DNA from 3 places in the Ruegeria sp. BB6 genome. Region 3 is predicted to be linked to each of the others. Evidence: riboswitches for the same ligand, from Rfam matches in the RefSeq annotation. Region 3 holds a riboswitch; each other region holds the start of a gene.
What was found. Region 3 has a riboswitch for cobalamin ahead of ACR0B7_RS17570 (hypothetical protein). Riboswitches for the same ligand answer to the same signal wherever they lie in the genome.
Positions count from the first base shown of each region.

Region 1: it holds a riboswitch for cobalamin, as region 3 does, so the genes downstream of both, ACR0B7_RS02840 (CbtB domain-containing protein) here and ACR0B7_RS17570 (hypothetical protein) in region 3, are expected to answer to the same signal.
Region 2: it holds a riboswitch for cobalamin, as region 3 does, so the genes downstream of both, ACR0B7_RS02770 (DUF1636 domain-containing protein) here and ACR0B7_RS17570 (hypothetical protein) in region 3, are expected to answer to the same signal.

Region 1 is NZ_JBQFUW010000001.1:579,667-585,066, forward strand. It holds gene ACR0B7_RS02825 (cobyrinic acid a,c-diamide synthase CobB) at 1-1,136, shown strand, start outside; gene cobA (uroporphyrinogen-III C-methyltransferase) at 1,133-1,861, shown strand; gene cobF (precorrin-6A synthase (deacetylating)) at 1,854-2,597, shown strand; cobalamin riboswitch at 2,641-2,847, shown strand; gene ACR0B7_RS02840 (CbtB domain-containing protein) at 2,884-3,054, shown strand; gene ACR0B7_RS02845 (CbtA family protein) at 3,059-3,757, shown strand; gene ACR0B7_RS02850 (hypothetical protein) at 3,824-4,318, shown strand; gene ACR0B7_RS02855 (DUF1636 family protein) at 4,315-4,659, opposite strand; gene ACR0B7_RS02860 (DUF302 domain-containing protein) at 4,801-5,259, shown strand; gene ACR0B7_RS02865 (thiamine pyrophosphate-binding protein) at 5,338-5,400, shown strand, end outside.
Region 2 is NZ_JBQFUW010000001.1:565,936-571,335, reverse strand. It holds gene cobN (cobaltochelatase subunit CobN) at 1-1,457, opposite strand, end outside; gene cobW (cobalamin biosynthesis protein CobW) at 1,472-2,527, opposite strand; gene ACR0B7_RS02770 (DUF1636 domain-containing protein) at 2,524-2,904, opposite strand; cobalamin riboswitch at 2,999-3,205, opposite strand; gene ACR0B7_RS02765 (LysR substrate-binding domain-containing protein) at 3,278-4,162, opposite strand; gene ACR0B7_RS02760 (NAD(P)-dependent oxidoreductase) at 4,263-5,219, shown strand.
Region 3 is NZ_JBQFUW010000008.1:161,920-167,319, forward strand. It holds gene ACR0B7_RS17560 (DNA polymerase III subunit gamma/tau) at 1-1,103, opposite strand, end outside; gene ACR0B7_RS17565 (protein-tyrosine phosphatase family protein) at 1,265-1,771, shown strand; gene ACR0B7_RS17570 (hypothetical protein) at 1,774-2,181, opposite strand; cobalamin riboswitch at 2,264-2,486, opposite strand; gene ACR0B7_RS17575 (alpha/beta fold hydrolase) at 2,623-3,480, shown strand; RNA gene ffs (signal recognition particle sRNA small type) at 3,507-3,605, opposite strand; gene ACR0B7_RS17585 (bifunctional 2',3'-cyclic-nucleotide 2'-phosphodiesterase/3'-nucleotidase) at 3,645-5,400, opposite strand, start outside.

The DNA of each region.
Region 1 (5,400 bases), on a different contig from region 3:
ACCTTGATAGCTGGGCGATGGGAGAGCCGCTTTTGTCTGCGATCTCGGCACAAGCCGAGGGCGCGGATATCGTTGTGGCCGAGGGATCGATGGGCCTGTTCGACGGCGTTACCAAACCCGGTGAGCTTGGGCACGGCTCTAGCGCGGAAACCGCACAACGGATGGGGTGGCCCGTCGTTTTGGTGCTGGATGTCGGGGGGCAGGCACAATCTGCGGCGGCAACAGCACTGGGTTTTCGGATGTACAATCCCGATCTTCCCTTTGCAGGCGTGATCCTGAACCGCTGTGCCAGTCCACGTCATGAGCGTTTAACACGGCTGGGCATGGAACGCGCCGGGTTGCCTGTTCTGGGCGTTTTGCCGCGCCGGGGCGACCTAACGCTTCCTGAGCGGCATCTCGGTCTGATTCAAGCTGTTGAGCACCCTGACCTTGAAAGCGCAATCGTTGGATATGCCGCGTTTCTTCGGGAACACGTGGATCTTGAGGCCATCAAGCGTGCGGCTTCCTCAGGCCCCAAGAGGCCATCGTCATCCGCGCTGCCGCGGCCTCCGGCGCAGCGGATCGCGCTGGCTCGGGACGCGGCGTTTTCCTTTACCTATCCGCACTTGTTGGAAGGGTGGCGCGCTGCTGGCGCAGAAATTCTGCCCTTTTCGCCGCTGGCGGATGAGCCACCCGCACCTGACGCGGATTTGGTCTGGTTGCCGGGCGGCTATCCCGAGCTTCACGCAGGCACACTCGCCGCTGCCACAACGTTCTTAACCGGCCTACGCAAACACGCAGAAACCAAGCCCGTTCACGGTGAGTGCGGAGGTTACATGACACTTGGACAAGCCCTTGTCGACAAGGAGGGCACCCAACATCAGATGGCAGGATTGCTGGGTCTTGTAACGTCCTATGAGAAGCGCAAGTTCAACCTTGGGTATCGCCGAGCCGAACTGCTGGCCCCGATGCCCGGATTTGACGTCAAGACACCGCTAAGGGGACACGAATTCCACTACTCCTCCATTCTCGAACAACCGGACGCACCATTGGCGCGCGTTTTCGACGCTGAAGGAGCTGAAGGACCGCAGACCGGGTCGGTACGCGGCAATGTGACCGGCACGTTCTTTCACTTGATCGCGGAGGCCACGGCATGAGCGGGTTTGTCTCATTCATAGGTTCCGGCCCCGGCGATCCTGAGTTGCTGACGTTGAAAGCAGTCGACCGGATGCAAAAGGCGGACGCCGTGCTGTTTGACGACCTCAGCAGCGGCCCGATCCTGTCCCACGCGCGGGACGATGCTGATCTGGTTGGCGTCGGCAAACGGGCCGGGCGGCCCTCGCCCAAGCAGGATCACGTTAGCCGACTATTGGTCGATTACGCCAATACCGGCGCACGTGTGGTGCGTTTGAAATCGGGCGATGGGGGCTTGTTCGGACGGCTCGAGGAAGAACTGGTCGCCCTGCGCGAAGCTGGCATCGAGTACGAGATCATTCCGGGCATTCCTTCGGCGGTCGCCGCCGCGGCCGCCGCCGGTATTCCCCTAACCCGTCGGCTGACCGCCCGGCGCGTGCAATTTGTCACAGGCCACGATGTCAGCGGCAAACTGCCCGACGATCTGAATCTGCCCGCTTTGGCCGACCCGGACGCAACGACCGTGGTTTTCATGGGCAAACGGACTTTCCCCCTTCTGGTCAGAGCGTTGCACGATCACGGCCTGCCGCTGGACACCCCGGCATTGATGGCCGAATCCGTGTCGACACCCGACCAGAAATTGCATCGCTCCTCGGTCGGTGAACTCTCCGAGAAGTTGGAGGCTGAGATCGGCACGGCCCCTGCCCTGATCCTTTACGGCCCATTGGCAGAGCTTGAAGATGTTTGATCTGACCCTTGTCGGCATCGGTACCGGCAATCCCGACCACGTCACCTTTCAAGGCGCAAAAGCCATTCGGTCGGCGGACCTGATCCTGATTCCCCGCAAGGGTGAAAACAAGGCCGATCTTGCAGGGCTGCGTGAGGAAATCATCCAAGCCGTGACTGATACGCCTCCTCAGATCGCCTATTTCGATATCCCCAAACGCCGCTCGGATGATGGATACCTCCGCGGCGTGGACGAATGGCACGATGCTATTGCCCTTCGTTGGCAACACGCCATATCGGCCCACCCAAAGGCGCAACATGTCGCCCTGCTGATCTGGGGCGATCCGTCGCTTTATGACAGCTCGCTGAGAATTGCGTCGCGCCTGAACCCCCAACCGGAAACCCGGGTGATTCCCGGTATTACTGCTTTGCAGGCGTTGACCGCCGCCCACGCGGTTCCGATCAACGAACTGGGCGCGCCGTATGTCGTGACAACCGGGCGCCGAATCCGAGAGGAAGGATGGCCGCGAAACGCCTCGAAAGTCGCTGTCATGCTGGACGGGGAATGTTCTTTCCAGAGCCTTGAGATGAAGGACTATGACATTTGGTGGGGCGCTTACGTGGGAATGAAAGAGGAAACTCTGATCCAAGGCCCACTGGCCGAAGTCTCTGGGCAGATTTTGAAAACCCGTGCGCAAGCCCGCGCAGACCACGGGTGGATCATGGATGTCTATTTGCTGAAAAAGCGCGGTATCTGACGCAAAAGGTCGCAAATGACGATTGCGCCCCTGCCCTCATAAGGGCTAAATGGAGGCGTCTGGTCCCGCCGGAGAAATCCGGATGCTAAGAGGGAATTTGGTGCGACTGCCAGTGCAGTCAAGTCCAGAGCCGCCCCCGCGACTGTAAGCGGAGAGCCCTTGTTCAACCAGCCACTCCTGATTTCAGGGGGAAGGCGAACAGGTGCATCGACCCGCAAGCCAGGAGACCTGCCAGGCGAAAAATTGAAACACCGGCCGTCGGGTGCGGCGGCAAAGGAGAAAAAAGATGGCAACACAAACAACAACGGCATCCGCATCGCGCGCTGGCTTCTTTCCGGTCATGTTCGCAGTGGTTCTGGGCCTGGGCGTTATCACGCTGACCGGGCATGTTCAGGCAGCCGCCCTGCACGACGCAGCGCACGACGTTCGTCACGCGACCGGCTTCCCCTGCCACTAAGACCATGTTTAGCCGTATTCTAACCAGCGCGTTGTTCGCTGGTGCTGCAGCGGGGCTGATTGCCGCCTTGCTGCAGTTGGTCTTTGTGCAACCTGTGCTTTTGCACGCCGAGCTGTATGAATCGGGCGAATTGGTCCATTTCGGCGGAGAATCCGTCAGCGCTCACCCTGAGCTGCCGGGCATGTTCTCGGACCTGTTCCGCGACGCCCTGAGCGTGATTTTTACCATGCTGACCTATACCGGCTACGCCTTGGTGATGGTGGCGCTGATGTCGGTGGCGGAAGGCAATGGGCACAAGATTGACGGTCGAACTGGCGTGCTTTGGGGTCTGGCCGGATTCGTCGCGTTCCACCTTGCGCCCGGCTTTACGCTGGCCCCTGAGGTGCCCGGAGTTGCTGCGGCCGACGTTTATGCGCGTCAGGTCTGGTGGTTTGCCACCGTTGCGGCTGCGGTAGTTGCCATGTGGCTTATCGCATTCGGCGGAAACCTGATCAGCTACGTGATCGCGGCTGCTCTGCTTCTTGCGCCTCATCTGATCGGAGCGCCGGAACCGGATGTATTCACCGGACCTGTCCCAACCGAGATCGGCGCGCTGTTTGCCGCTCGTGCTTTAGGTATCGGACTGGTGGCTTGGGTCCTTGTCGGTGCCTTCGCCGGGTATTTCTGGCAGCATGAAGGCCAACGTACCGAAGCAACGGCCTAATCGTCGAACAGACACGCGCGCCGGGTTCTACCCGGCGCGTTTTCTTTTTGTTTTCAAGGAACTGAAATGGCACGTTCACTTGCCCTTTTTGCAATCGGTCTTGTTTTCGGCGGGGGCGCTGGTTTCGTCGTCGCCGCCGCAAACGGGGTCACTTTCGACGGTCACGACCACGGAGATCCGTCACACCACTCAGGCACGGCCGCGGAATCGGTGGCGCATGACCACTCTGCCAGCGTGAACCTACCTTCAGGCGAAAACGCGCCTGACGTGTCTGTCGCGCTAACGAAAGATCCAATGGCGGGGTGGAACCTGCATGTCATGCCCGAGAACTTTCGGTTCTCACCTGAGAACGCCTCGACCGAGGACAAACCCGGAGAAGGCCACGCACATGTTTATGTCAACGGCGAAAAACTGGCGCGGCTCTATGGCAACTGGATGCATATCAGCGACCTGCCGAAAGGTGAGGTCGAGGTGGCTGTCTCGTTGAACTCGAACAGCCACAGCGCACTGACCGTTGACGGCGCACCCGTCAGCGCCACGGTCACGGTTCAGGTCGACTAAAGCGCGGGAATGCGCGCGCGCAAGCACATCCGAAGTCGCCCGCATGGTCGGGCGTCTTCGATCCACCCCTTTGGGCTGCTCAGGTAGGTCAGGCAAGTCGCGGCGATATCGTCCGCATCCCTCACCACATCGACCCCCGAAAACACGTAAGACGCCCGCCCCTGCCCTTGCAGCGCCAAGGCTGTGGGCTCAGCGCAACTGCTGAAACAGGCTTGGTCGCCCAATGTCACCTGATCCTGCAGGCCAGCTGTTTTCAGCGCTTGCTGCACTGCCTGCAACTCAGCCGCGTGGTCGCGGGAACCGGAACAACTCTTGCAGATCAATAAGCGTATCTGATCCAAAGCAGACCTCGTTTCCTGTCATCCGCCTGTTTCTGAGCCTTTATGATCCGCCGCGCAATCCTGAAAGCGCACAAGATTGTGACTGCGCGGCGCAGTTGTTTCTGGCAAGTTTCGCTTGGGCACGTCTCAGGAGATCGTCATATGAAAGCTCTCTGGTTTGCGTTGGCAATTTTACCGCTGTCTGCTTGGGCCGAAGGGCCGCTGACCGGTTGGGCCATCTATCCGACAGAGAAAACCTTTGCCGACTTGGTGACTGACACCAAAAACGCCATCAAGGAAAACGGGCTGATTGTTGTGACACAAGCTGGGCCAACCAAAGCAGCCGCTGCGCGCGGGATCACTATTCCGGGCAATCTGGTCATAGGTGTTTTCAACAACGACTACGCGGTAAAAGTTCTTGGGACATCCGTAAGCGCGATGATTGAAGCCCCGATCCGGTTCTATGTTACCGAAAACCCAGATGGCACCGCCACGTTGTCATACAAGACGCCCAGCTTTGTTTTCTCACCCTATTTGCCTGAAGGCGGTGACACGCTGAAAGACATAGCGTCAGACCTGGACACAAAGTTCCAAATAATAGCCGAAACCGCAGTCAATTAGTCACACTGGCGTGATCCGCCTTGCGTCCCGGGCTGTCCTCCGCAATCTGCTGTGAAACAGTTTATCGGAGCACGACTGATGCAGGACCTTTCGCCGCGCGCTGCTGACCTTCTGGCCGAACGTCTTTACGAGGCCGGGTGC
Region 2 (5,400 bases), on a different contig from region 3:
ATCAGAGCCTTGCCCCGGCGCAGCGCGGTGAAATGGAAGGCTCCATCGGCGAATGCGGGATCATCCTCGGGCGTGCCCCAAACCGTTTGCAGGTCAGTGCGCAGTTGTTCGGGCAGGTCCGCCAGTGCGGTTTGATACTCGGTCAGCGGCCACGAAATACGCGCGTCCAACAGCGCCTCGGAGATTGGTTCGGCAGGGGCGGTATCATAGCCCTCGGTCTGCAGGTCCGACAGCATTGCCTCGGCCGAGGCGAGTGCGTCCAGACCAACCGCATGGGCCATCTGCCAGTCCTTGCCGGGATAGGTGGACAGCACCAGCGCAGGCACCTGATCGGCCTTGGGCTTGTCCTGCAGGTTCAGCCAGCCGGTGACGCGGTCGATGATCGCCTCGATCCGCTCACTTTCGGCCCGGTGTGCGAAGCGGGAATATTCGAGATCGGGATCGCGTTTGCCTGGTTCCTTGAAGGACGCAATACCCGCGTTGATCCGCCCGTCCACTTCGGGCAGGACCACATGCATGGCGAGGTCGGCGGGGGACAGGCCGCGCTCTGCCTCGGCCCAGGCTTTGCGGCGCGAGGTGGCCAGTGCGACCTGAAACACCGGGACATTCGCGGCGTCCAAGGGGGACGTACCCGACGCGCCTTTGCCAGAGAATGAGGTGGCGTTGATGATAGCCGACGGGTTCAGCGCTGAGATGTTTTCACGCAGCCAGTCAGCGGCGGCCGGGGCTTTCAGCGAGGGCGCGAACAGGCCCACGGCGTCCAATCCCCGCGCACGGAGGCTGCGGATCAGCGCGGCCACCGGAGCGGTATCGGCCGAGGTCAGATAGGCGCGATAGAACGTGACGGGGATACGTTTTGCATCACCAGTGAACGCCTTTTCCACCGGGATCACGCCCCGATCCGGGCACCATGCGCCACATTCGGGCAGGGTTTTGGCACCCATTACCGGCCCGGCATAAAGCCCCGCAGCCAGCGCCATTTGCGCCAAGGCAGCCTGAGCTGCAACTTCGCCGCCCGTATCGCACAGATGCGCCAACCGGCGCAGGGTCGAAACGGGCAGGGTGGAATAGTCGTCCAGCCGTGTATCCTCGCGCCCGTCAGCGGGCAGGACGGCCACAGCGATCCCCTTGGCCTGCGCCAGCGCCAGAACCTGTTGCAACCCGTAGGCCCAATAAGGCACTCCGCCGATCAGACGGATCAGGATGCCCTTTGCACCATCAAGCGTCTGCTCGACATAAGTATCCACCGAGAGGGGGTGTTTCAGAGCCGTCAGATTGGCCAGCCGCAGGGTCGGCATCCGACCTTCCGGCCCGCCACCGCGATGCCAGCCCGCCGCGAAAGCGCCGAGGTCGCTGTCCGAGAAGGACAGCACCACCAAATCCGCCGGGCTCTGGCCCAGATCGGTCGGGGTCTCGGTTTCCTCGAGCCCGTGGCTTTCGCGGAAGACGACGTGCATAGTTTACCCTGTGCTTACTCGGCGGCCTCGGTGACCCCCACGAGAATATCGCGGATTTCAGCCTCTTTGATATCGTCATGCTCGGCGATCACCACCAGGCGCGAGCGGCGATCCTCGCCGGGTTCCCACGGGCGGTCATACTGATGACGCACGCGCGCACCCACGGCCTGAACCAGCAGGCGCATCGGTTTGCCCTGAACGGCGGCATAGCCTTTGACGCGCAGGATATTCAGTTCCTTGGCCAGTCGTTCGATCTTGGCAACCAGATCGAGGGGGTCGGTCTGCTCGGGCAGCTCGACGATGATGCTTTCAAAATCGTCATGCTCGTGATCGTGGTGGCCGTCATGATGGCTGGGGCGGGCGTCCATGTCATCCTCGGCGGCAGCCTCAAGGCCCAACACGACGCGGACGTCTACCACGCCTTCGGCGACCTCAACCACGGGCAGAGGGCGCGGGGCTTCGGCTGCGATGATCTCTTTGGCTTTGGCGACGCCCTCGGGACCGGCCAGATCGGGCTTGGTCAGCAGGATGATATCGGCGCAGGAAATCTGATCCTCGAACACCTCGGACAGAGGCGTTTCGTGGTCGATGGAATCGTCGGCCATGCGCTGGGCATCCACCGCCTCGACATTGGGGGCAAAGCGACCGGCGGCGACGGCCTCGGCATCGGCCAGAGCGATTACGCCGTCCACGGTGATTTTGGACCGGATATCGGGCCAGTCGAACGCCTTCAGCAGCGGTTTCGGCAGCGCCAAACCGGATGTTTCGATCAGGATGTGATCCGGACGCGGCTCAAGCGCCATCAGCGCCTCGATCGTGGGGATGAAATCATCGGCCACGGTGCAGCAAATGCAGCCATTTGCCAGTTCCATGATGTTTTCCGCCGGACAATCAGGAATGGCGCAGGACTTCAGGATATCGCCATCCACGCCCACATCGCCGAATTCGTTGACCACGACGGCCAGACGTTTGCCCTGCGGGTTCTGCATCAGGTGGCGCACCAGCGTGGTCTTGCCCGAGCCCAGAAAGCCGGTGATCACAGTGACAGGAAGTTTCTCAAGATTGCTCATTTCAGGGCTCCAATCGGGGGAATGCGGGCTGCGCAGTTTTTGCGGAAATGTTCGGGGCGCTCGCGCCATTTGACCAGGCCGTCTTCGGTCGCAAGGTACTTGGTCGCGCCTTCGACGATGGTTTCGACATGGTCGCTTTCATTGAGGTGCTCATATACGAACGTCCAGCGATCCGGCCCGCCGCGCAAAACGATCGAGCATCCCTGATCGCAATTCGACAGGCACTCCACCGCTTTCAGGGTCACGCCCTCTGGTAGTTCGGCTTGCTCAAGAGCTTTGTGCAGCAAAGCGCCAGGCCGCTGCGCGTCATCCTCGACAGGCAGACCCCGGCGGCAGGTGGTGCAGACCAGCAGTTCGACCGGAGCGGTCTCGGTCATGTCTCTCATCCCCCCAAATCCTCTTTGTGGGGGACGGGGTCTCATGCGGGCCACGTGTTGCGACATGGGCCCGACACCGGAACACCCCGTCCGGTTACATCTTCGGGTGCTGGCAGGTCTCCCGGCTTGCGGATGTCAGAGGCGGGCCTCTGTCGGATGTCCCGCCTTCCCGGCCTTTCGGCCAGTGGCTTTGGGCACCCTCTCCGGTCACGGTCGCGGGGGCGGCTGTGTTTTACGGAAGATCCGCTGACACATTCCCTTTTCATCCTCTATCGAGGACACCAACGGATCGGACATGCGGCACGGGCGGGGGGCTTGTCAAGCGTGGCGGACGGTCTGAAATCCTCTAGGTTGGAAAAGCGACCAGCCAATGTCAGTCAGCGGCATGTTCTGCCACCCTTTCACGCAGCCAGGCACGAAACAGCCAGACCGCCGCCGAGGGATGAGGTTCTTCTGGCCCGCAGATCAGGTAGTGCGATTGCGCAAAGGGAATCGCGGGTCCGGCCAGTTCAATGGGCGCGCCCTGGGCAATGGCGTTTCTGGCAAAACGCTCCAATATCGTCGCATAACCCGCTCCGGCCATCACCAGTTGCAGCGCAGCGACAGAGGTGTCGGCAGAATAAAGCGGCGGCATGCTGGAATGCGCCAGCCCGGTCGCTTCAAAATAACGTGCCCAGTTGTCCTCGTATCCAAGGATGTGGATCAGGGGGCCGGATTGCAGGTCTTTCAGCTTTGACAGCGCCCCGCCTGCGCGTTTTACGGGAACCAGCCTTTCCTCGGTCAGCTTTTCCGACGTCACACCCGGCCAGTCCCCGTATCCCAACCTGATTTCGACATCCACGTCATCAGGAGCGAGGTTGTCATTCCAGATATGTGACACAAGGCGGACTGGAGTATCTGGATGCCGTGCGCAGAAATCTGGCAACTCGGCGGCGATCCAATATGTCGCCGTTGAGATCGCAGCCCTTACCGTCAATGTCTGACGCGATGTTGGACCGAACAGGCTGTTGGTGGACAGCGAGATATCGGCTAGCGCTCGTCTGACTGTCAGAGAATAGGACTGGCCCAACTCGGTCAGGTCCAGCCGCCGTGCTTTTCTGGTGAACAGTTGCTGGCCCAGCTCAGCTTCCAGAGACCGGATATGCAGTGATACGGCGGTCTGGGTCAGCCCAAGTTCACGCGCCGTTGTCGTGAAATTCAAGTGCCGTGCCGCGGATTCAAAGCTGCGCAGCCATACGAGGTTGGGAACACGATCCATTTATCACCAAAAAATTCATGTCATAAAGCCGATTATTATTCGTTTCAGTTCGTGTTTCGCAACAAGGATAGTCGGGGTGAATCTATCGGGAGGAATCGCTATGAAAGTGGGCTTTATCGGATTGGGCAATGTCGGCGCGAAGCTATCAGGCTCGCTTTTGCGAAACGGCGTTGATCTGGTCGTCCATGACCTAAGCTCGGATCTGGTTTCCGAATTTGTCGCCAAAGGCGCGCAGGCCGCCGAAAACCCAGCGCAAATGATGCGCGATTGCGATGCCGTGATCACGTGTCTGCCGTCTCCTGCAGCGTCGGACGCTGTGATGCAGGACATGTTGCCCGAGGTTAGGCCAGGAAAGATATGGATGGAGATGTCCACGACAGACGAAGCCGAGGTAAAGCGTCTGGGCGCACTGGTCATGGACCGCGGAGGGGCTGCCGTTGATTGCCCGGTCTCAGGTGGGTGTCATCGCGCGGCAACGGGCAATATCTCGATCTTCGCGGGATGTGACAGACAGACTTTCGAGCGCATATTGCCGTTCCTGACAACAATGGGCAGGCGTATTCTACATACCGGGGATCTGGGATCCGCTTCTGTGTTGAAAGTCCTGACAAACTACCTTGCAACGGCGAATCTGATTACCTGCGCCGAAGCGTTGGTGACGGCCAAGGCTGCGGGGATGGACCTGAATACGACATACGAAGCGATCAAGATCTCCTCGGGGACTTCATTCGTTCACGAGACCGAAAGTCAGGTCATCCTGAACGGTTCAAGGGATATTTCGTTCACCATGGATCTTGTGAAAAAGGACATTGGCCTGTTTCAAGAGGTCGCAGACCGCGCGGGTGTCCCGCTGGAAATGAACCCGCTGATGATGCGTATTTTTGACGATGCAATAGCGCGTTACGGCGACCGAGAGCTCTCTCCCAACATTATTCGCCGTCTTGAGGACGCGACAGGTCTGGACATCACCGCTCCCGGGTTTCCCGTTGAAATGGAAGACGATGAGCCGGAAGAGCCCGGCTATGAGGTAGTCCCGACGGGTCGTGGGGCCGAATGACGCAATTCGGCGCGGCGCGGGAATATCGTGGTCATATTGAGGAGATGGAGGCGAGTACCGGAATCGAACCGGTGTACACGGATTTGCAAACCGTACAACGAGACTCACAGCGTTCGCGATCAAGACTAACAACGCGCATTAGTATTTGTAAACAAAGCTTTTTGCCACATTTTAACGCTCA
Region 3 (5,400 bases):
CGGATAATGGCCATTTCCGCCGACATCATCGCATTTGGCGCGGCCGAAACCTCTTCGAGCGCTTTCAACAGCATCTGCCACATCCGGGTCAGGATGCGCATCGGAAGGGCTTCGGCCATCTGAACGCCCCGCGCGCGTTCGTCAGGCGAGACAGTCGGGTCTTCTGCAGCGTCCGGCGTTATCTTGACCACCGAGACCCAATGCGTGATCTCGGCCAGATCGCGCAGCACGGCCAGTGGGTCGGCACCTTCGGCATATTGGCCGCCCAGCTCCGTCAAAGCTCCGGCGGTATCGCCGCGCAGGATCATGTCCATCAGGTCCAGCACACGCCCGCGATCGGCCAATCCCAGCATGGCCCGCACCTGATCGGCACTGGTTTCCCCGGCACCGTGCGAAATAGCCTGATCCAGCAACGAGGTCGCATCCCGGGCCGATCCTTCCGCTGCGCGGGTGATCAGCGCCAGAGCATCCTCGGCGATCTGAGCGTTCTCGGCAGTTGCGATCTTTTTCAGCAGGCCGATCATGTCCTCGGGTTCGATCCGGCGCAGGTCAAAGCGCTGACACCGGGACAGGACCGTCACCGGAACCTTGCGGATCTCGGTGGTGGCGAAGATGAACTTCACGTGCTCGGGCGGTTCCTCAAGGGTCTTGAGCAGAGCGTTGAACGCACTGTTCGACAACATGTGAACTTCGTCGATGATGTATATCTTGTAGCGTGCACTGGCGGCGCGATAGCGGACACTTTCGATGATCTCGCGAATGTCGTTCACACCGGTGCGGCTTGCGGCGTCCATCTCCATCACGTCAACATGGCGGCCTTCCATGATGGCCACGCAGTGTTCGCACTGGCCGCAGGGTTCGATCGTCGCTTTGCCCTCGCCGTCTGGTCCGATGCAGTTCATGCCCTTGGCAATGATCCGCGCCGTCGTGGTTTTGCCGGTGCCGCGAATGCCGGTCATGATGAATGCCTGCGCGATCCGATCGGCCTCGAATGCGTTTTTCAGCGTGCGCACCATCGCGTCCTGGCCCACGAGGTCGGCAAAAGTTTCAGGACGGTATTTACGCGCGAGCACCTGATAGGCGGGGCTTGGAGATTCGGTCATGTCTGCTCTGTCGGATTCGTATCAGCTTTGCAGCGTAGTGACCCCCGCCGTCTACGTCCACAGCAGGGTGCGATGAATTTCGATTTGGCATGACAGATCGCAGGAGGTACAGCTTTTGGTAAGTATGTTTGCCCCGTTCGCGGGCCTTCTATGCGGGCTGCGTGGTTATTTTGGACAAGTTTGAAATCTATCCCGTACCGATTGGTTCCGGCTTGGTGGCCTTGGCTCCGATACCGGGTCGGCATGGGGACTACGCTGGGGATCTGGGAACACTCCTTGAATGGCGGCCAGACCTGGTGATCTCAATGACGACGGACATCGAAATGGCAGATGCCAGGGTGAGCGGGCTGGGACACGATTTGCAGTGCAATTCGGTCAAATGGGTTCACCTGCCGATCGAAGACTTTGGTGCCCCGTCGTCAGGGTCGCAAACAGAATGGTCCGAAGTCAGCGCTGCGGCACGGCGGATACTTTCAGGCGGTGGCAAGGTTCTGGTGCACTGCCGGGGCGGGTGCGGGCGTTCCGGTATGACGGTATTGCGCCTCATGGTGGAAAGCGGCGAAAACCCTGAGCAGGCTCTGCGCAGATTGCGGGCCGCAAGGCCATGCGCCGTGGAAACCGCCGCGCAGCTTGCTTGGGCGACGGCACCGGTTCCGCGAGGCGTTTGACGTCACACCCCAAGCTGATGCTGCGCGGCGGACGCCGGTTGCGCCGCAAATGTCGTCACCTGGAGCATTGCGCACGGCAATTCAGAAACAACTCCGGCTGGCATGAAGGTTGTGTCCTGGCCGAACATCAGGTCGGCGTATTCATTCAGGATTGCGGAAGGCGTGTCAGAGCCAATGCCGCAAAACACCCTGATCTGAGCGTGATCCGCGCGAAAACGTGCGGTGCACCCGTCGGCGCAATGGTCCAGCTCGCCGCTGCCCTCCACCTCAAATTCACGGTTGGTCGCAGGCTGCGCGGTCGCCATCGCATCCGCCAATGCGCGCGCCATCTGAGCCAGCGCCGGGCAGGGTTTGCCGGTCTTCTGGCATACCGTTGCCGAAAATTCGTGAGTTTTTGTCTTCCAGATCATACTGCGCCCTCCGCGCGTTGGCCGGGGCATTGGTCAGGAAGGTTCAGCGAACTGAAGACCTGCCCGGACGCCCCGCCCGAGTTTCGGTTTTGGTTCGATGGCAGGTCTCCTGACTTGCGGGTCTTCGCGTTGCCGACCTTCCCAGCCATTTGGCCAGTGGTGTCTCGGCATTGCTCACCGCTTACAGTTGCGGGGGCAGTCGCGGCCTTGGTCCGTTCCGGTTTCTCCGGTTGGGACCGCACCGTGTTCCCTTTTCATCCCGCTCCCAGAGATCGGGAACGAGAACCATCACGCCATCGCTAGCGGGTGAAATCCTTCCGAGTCAAGCGTGCAGTAGAATTCAAACGGACGCATGGTCACTCTTGCGCGCTCTTGACTCTGTGGGCGCAAATGGCCCGATAGGAGAGTGAACCGAACAGTTCAGTAGCTTCGAGAGGGCCCATGTTGGATAACTTGCAGTCGGTGCTGACCGAGGATTTCTTGATTCCCTCTGGCCAGGCAAAATTGTCGGCGCGATTGTATTTGCCGATGACAAAGCCAGAGATTGCCGTCGTCGTGCACGGCGCGACGGGTGTTCCGCGAGACTATTACCAGCACTTCGCTCACTGGCTGGCGGCCGAACAGGGTATCGCCTGTCTGACCTACGACTACAGCGATTTCGGCCATTCCCTGACAGGGCGGAGGCAGGACGCGCAGGCGACAATGGCGGGTTGGGCCTTGAATGACATGCCTGCGGCGCGCGCCGAAATGCGTAGACGGTTCCCTAACGCGCAACAGTGGAGCATCGGTCATTCCCTTGGTGGCATGCTCGGCCCGGTTTCGCCCGATTGTGAACAGATCGACCGTATGATCTGTATCTGTTCGGGTCTGGCGACTTTGTCAGATCACCCGTGGCCCTACCGCGCCTTGGCTTCGATGTTCTGGTACGGCCACGTGCCTCTGGTTGTAAAATCTTTGGGCTACCTGCCGGGCAAGGCCACCGGGTTTGGCGCTGATCTGCCGTCAGGCGTGTATTGGCAGTGGCGCGATTGGTGCACTGCGCCCCAGAATTACCTGCCCGAAATCGGAAAAAGCCTACCGGCTGCGGACTGGTCCAAGCACGGAAAGCCCGTGGAATTGTTTGCGCTTGAAGACGACCAACTGGCGCCGCCAAAGGCCGTGTGGCGTCTGGCCAACCTTTATGGTCCAAGTGCACGTCGGAACTTGTTGTCAGCGCAAGATTTCGGACTGAAACAGATTGGGCATATCGGAATCTTTGCACGCCGAAGCGCTGCCATTTGGCCCCGTCTGATCGCCTGACGCGGCAACACATTTTCGGTTTGGAGAAGTGAGAGGTTGGACATCGACCCAAGCGGGGCTCGTTGTGGCTGCTTCCTTCCGGACCTGACCAGGTTGGCGAGGCGCTCGCCCGCGCCAACCTCTCAGGGGTGGATATAGGCATCTGCCGCGCAAATGACAACCCGTCAGAGTGTCAATCGAATTTGCGTAAACCCACTCTCGTCCTGCCCGATTGCCATTGGGTCGAATTCGTCCAGTTCGGCCAAGTGTTGCAGGGCTTTGGCCCCAGTTCTTAGGATGGCAAAAGCGCCGGGCACTGGCGCAAGCGTGAACGGAGGTTTGGCGTTGTCCAGCGGATCAGGGGCGGTCACGCCAGACAGGTAATCCCGCAGGGCGCGTTGAATTGGCAAGACCGGCAGGGGATTTTGCGGTGCGCTATCAACAAACGGAAAATGCCCGCCGCCATTTGCCCTGTAGTTGTTCAGGGCAACTACGAATGACTGCGACTTGCAAATGGGGTGGCCGTCGAACCGCAGGTCGCGAATCCGGCTGTTCAACGGGTTGGTCATGTCGCCGCCCATATCGAAACGGGCAGGGTGGCTGAGATCGATCTGGTAGGTCAGACCGTGCAGGACATCAAAGTTGTGACCGGCGCGCCCGGGGCTCAATAAGTCTCGCTGGTGGCCCGGCTGCATCTGGTTGAGGACACTGGCCGACATTTCGAGCCATTCCTTCACTTGCTCTGCCGTGACGATGACGGCCATCAATTCGTTCGGAAAAATGCTGAGGTCGTGAACATGGCGCAAGCGGATCTGGCCCGGCGGCACGTCGGTAAAAAAGCGCGGCCCGGCACGGCCCCCGAATTTTGAAGGCGAAACCGCCGATAGGACCGGAAAGCTCTCGAGCGGGGTGCCTTTCAGGTAGGGCCGCAGGGCCGCGGCCTGAGCCGACGCCACTAGCGCAAGCCCACGATCCGCAGCGCAAAAACTGAAGTAGCTGTGCAGATGCCGCCGTGTTTTCCCAACAGGCTGGTCAGATATCTTTCGCGTAGCAGCATGTCCTTCGGCAAACAGGCGTCGCATTTCCGGGTCTTCCACCGGCGGGTTCAAAGATGCGGTGGGTGATATGGGGCGCAGGTCTGCGCGTTGGCTGGTGACCCTCCATTTTCCGTTTTGTTCCGCGCTGAGGTTCAGGTCAATCACCCCCAGATGCGACCCCGCAGCGCCGGGCATCACGACCGGCTTTCCATGAACGAAACCTTTTTGCCAATCGACATGCTCCAATCCGTCATGCGCAGCCCCGGGAAGCGTCAGATGCGAATGTCCGGCGATGATCGCGTCGATGCCATCCACGGTGGCCAAGGGGATAATGGCGTTTTCGATCATGGGTTCCGGCGCCGAGGTACCCAGCCCGGTATGCGCCAGCGCAACTATCAGATCGCATCCGGCAGACTTTAGCTCTTTCGTTTTGGTTCGTGCGCAAGTCACGATGTCGTCTATGTCCACGACACCTTTCAAATGGTTGGCCTCCCACTTGGCCGTTTGCGGAGGCAGGACAGAAAAGACGCCAATTTTCAAAGTGGCTATCTGCCCGTTTGCGCTGATGGAGCGGTCTAGAATCGCGTGGCTTTGCCAGATCGGAGCCGCGTCCTGCCGGGTGGCATTGCTGCAAAGAACCGGGCACGGTGCCTGCCCCATCACTCGATCCAGGACATCCAGTCCGAACCCGAAATCGTGGTTACCCAATCCAATCGCGTCATATCCGAGCATGTCGAACGCCTGCATCAGGATGTGACGTTCATCTGTTTGCCCAACTGCCCACTCTCCGATCGGAGCACCCTGCAGCGCGTCGCCATTGTCGAATAGCAGAACCAGGTCTCCGCGCTCCTCGGCCTGCGCCCGCGCCTGTTTGATCAGGCTTGCGGTGCGTGTCAGGCCGATG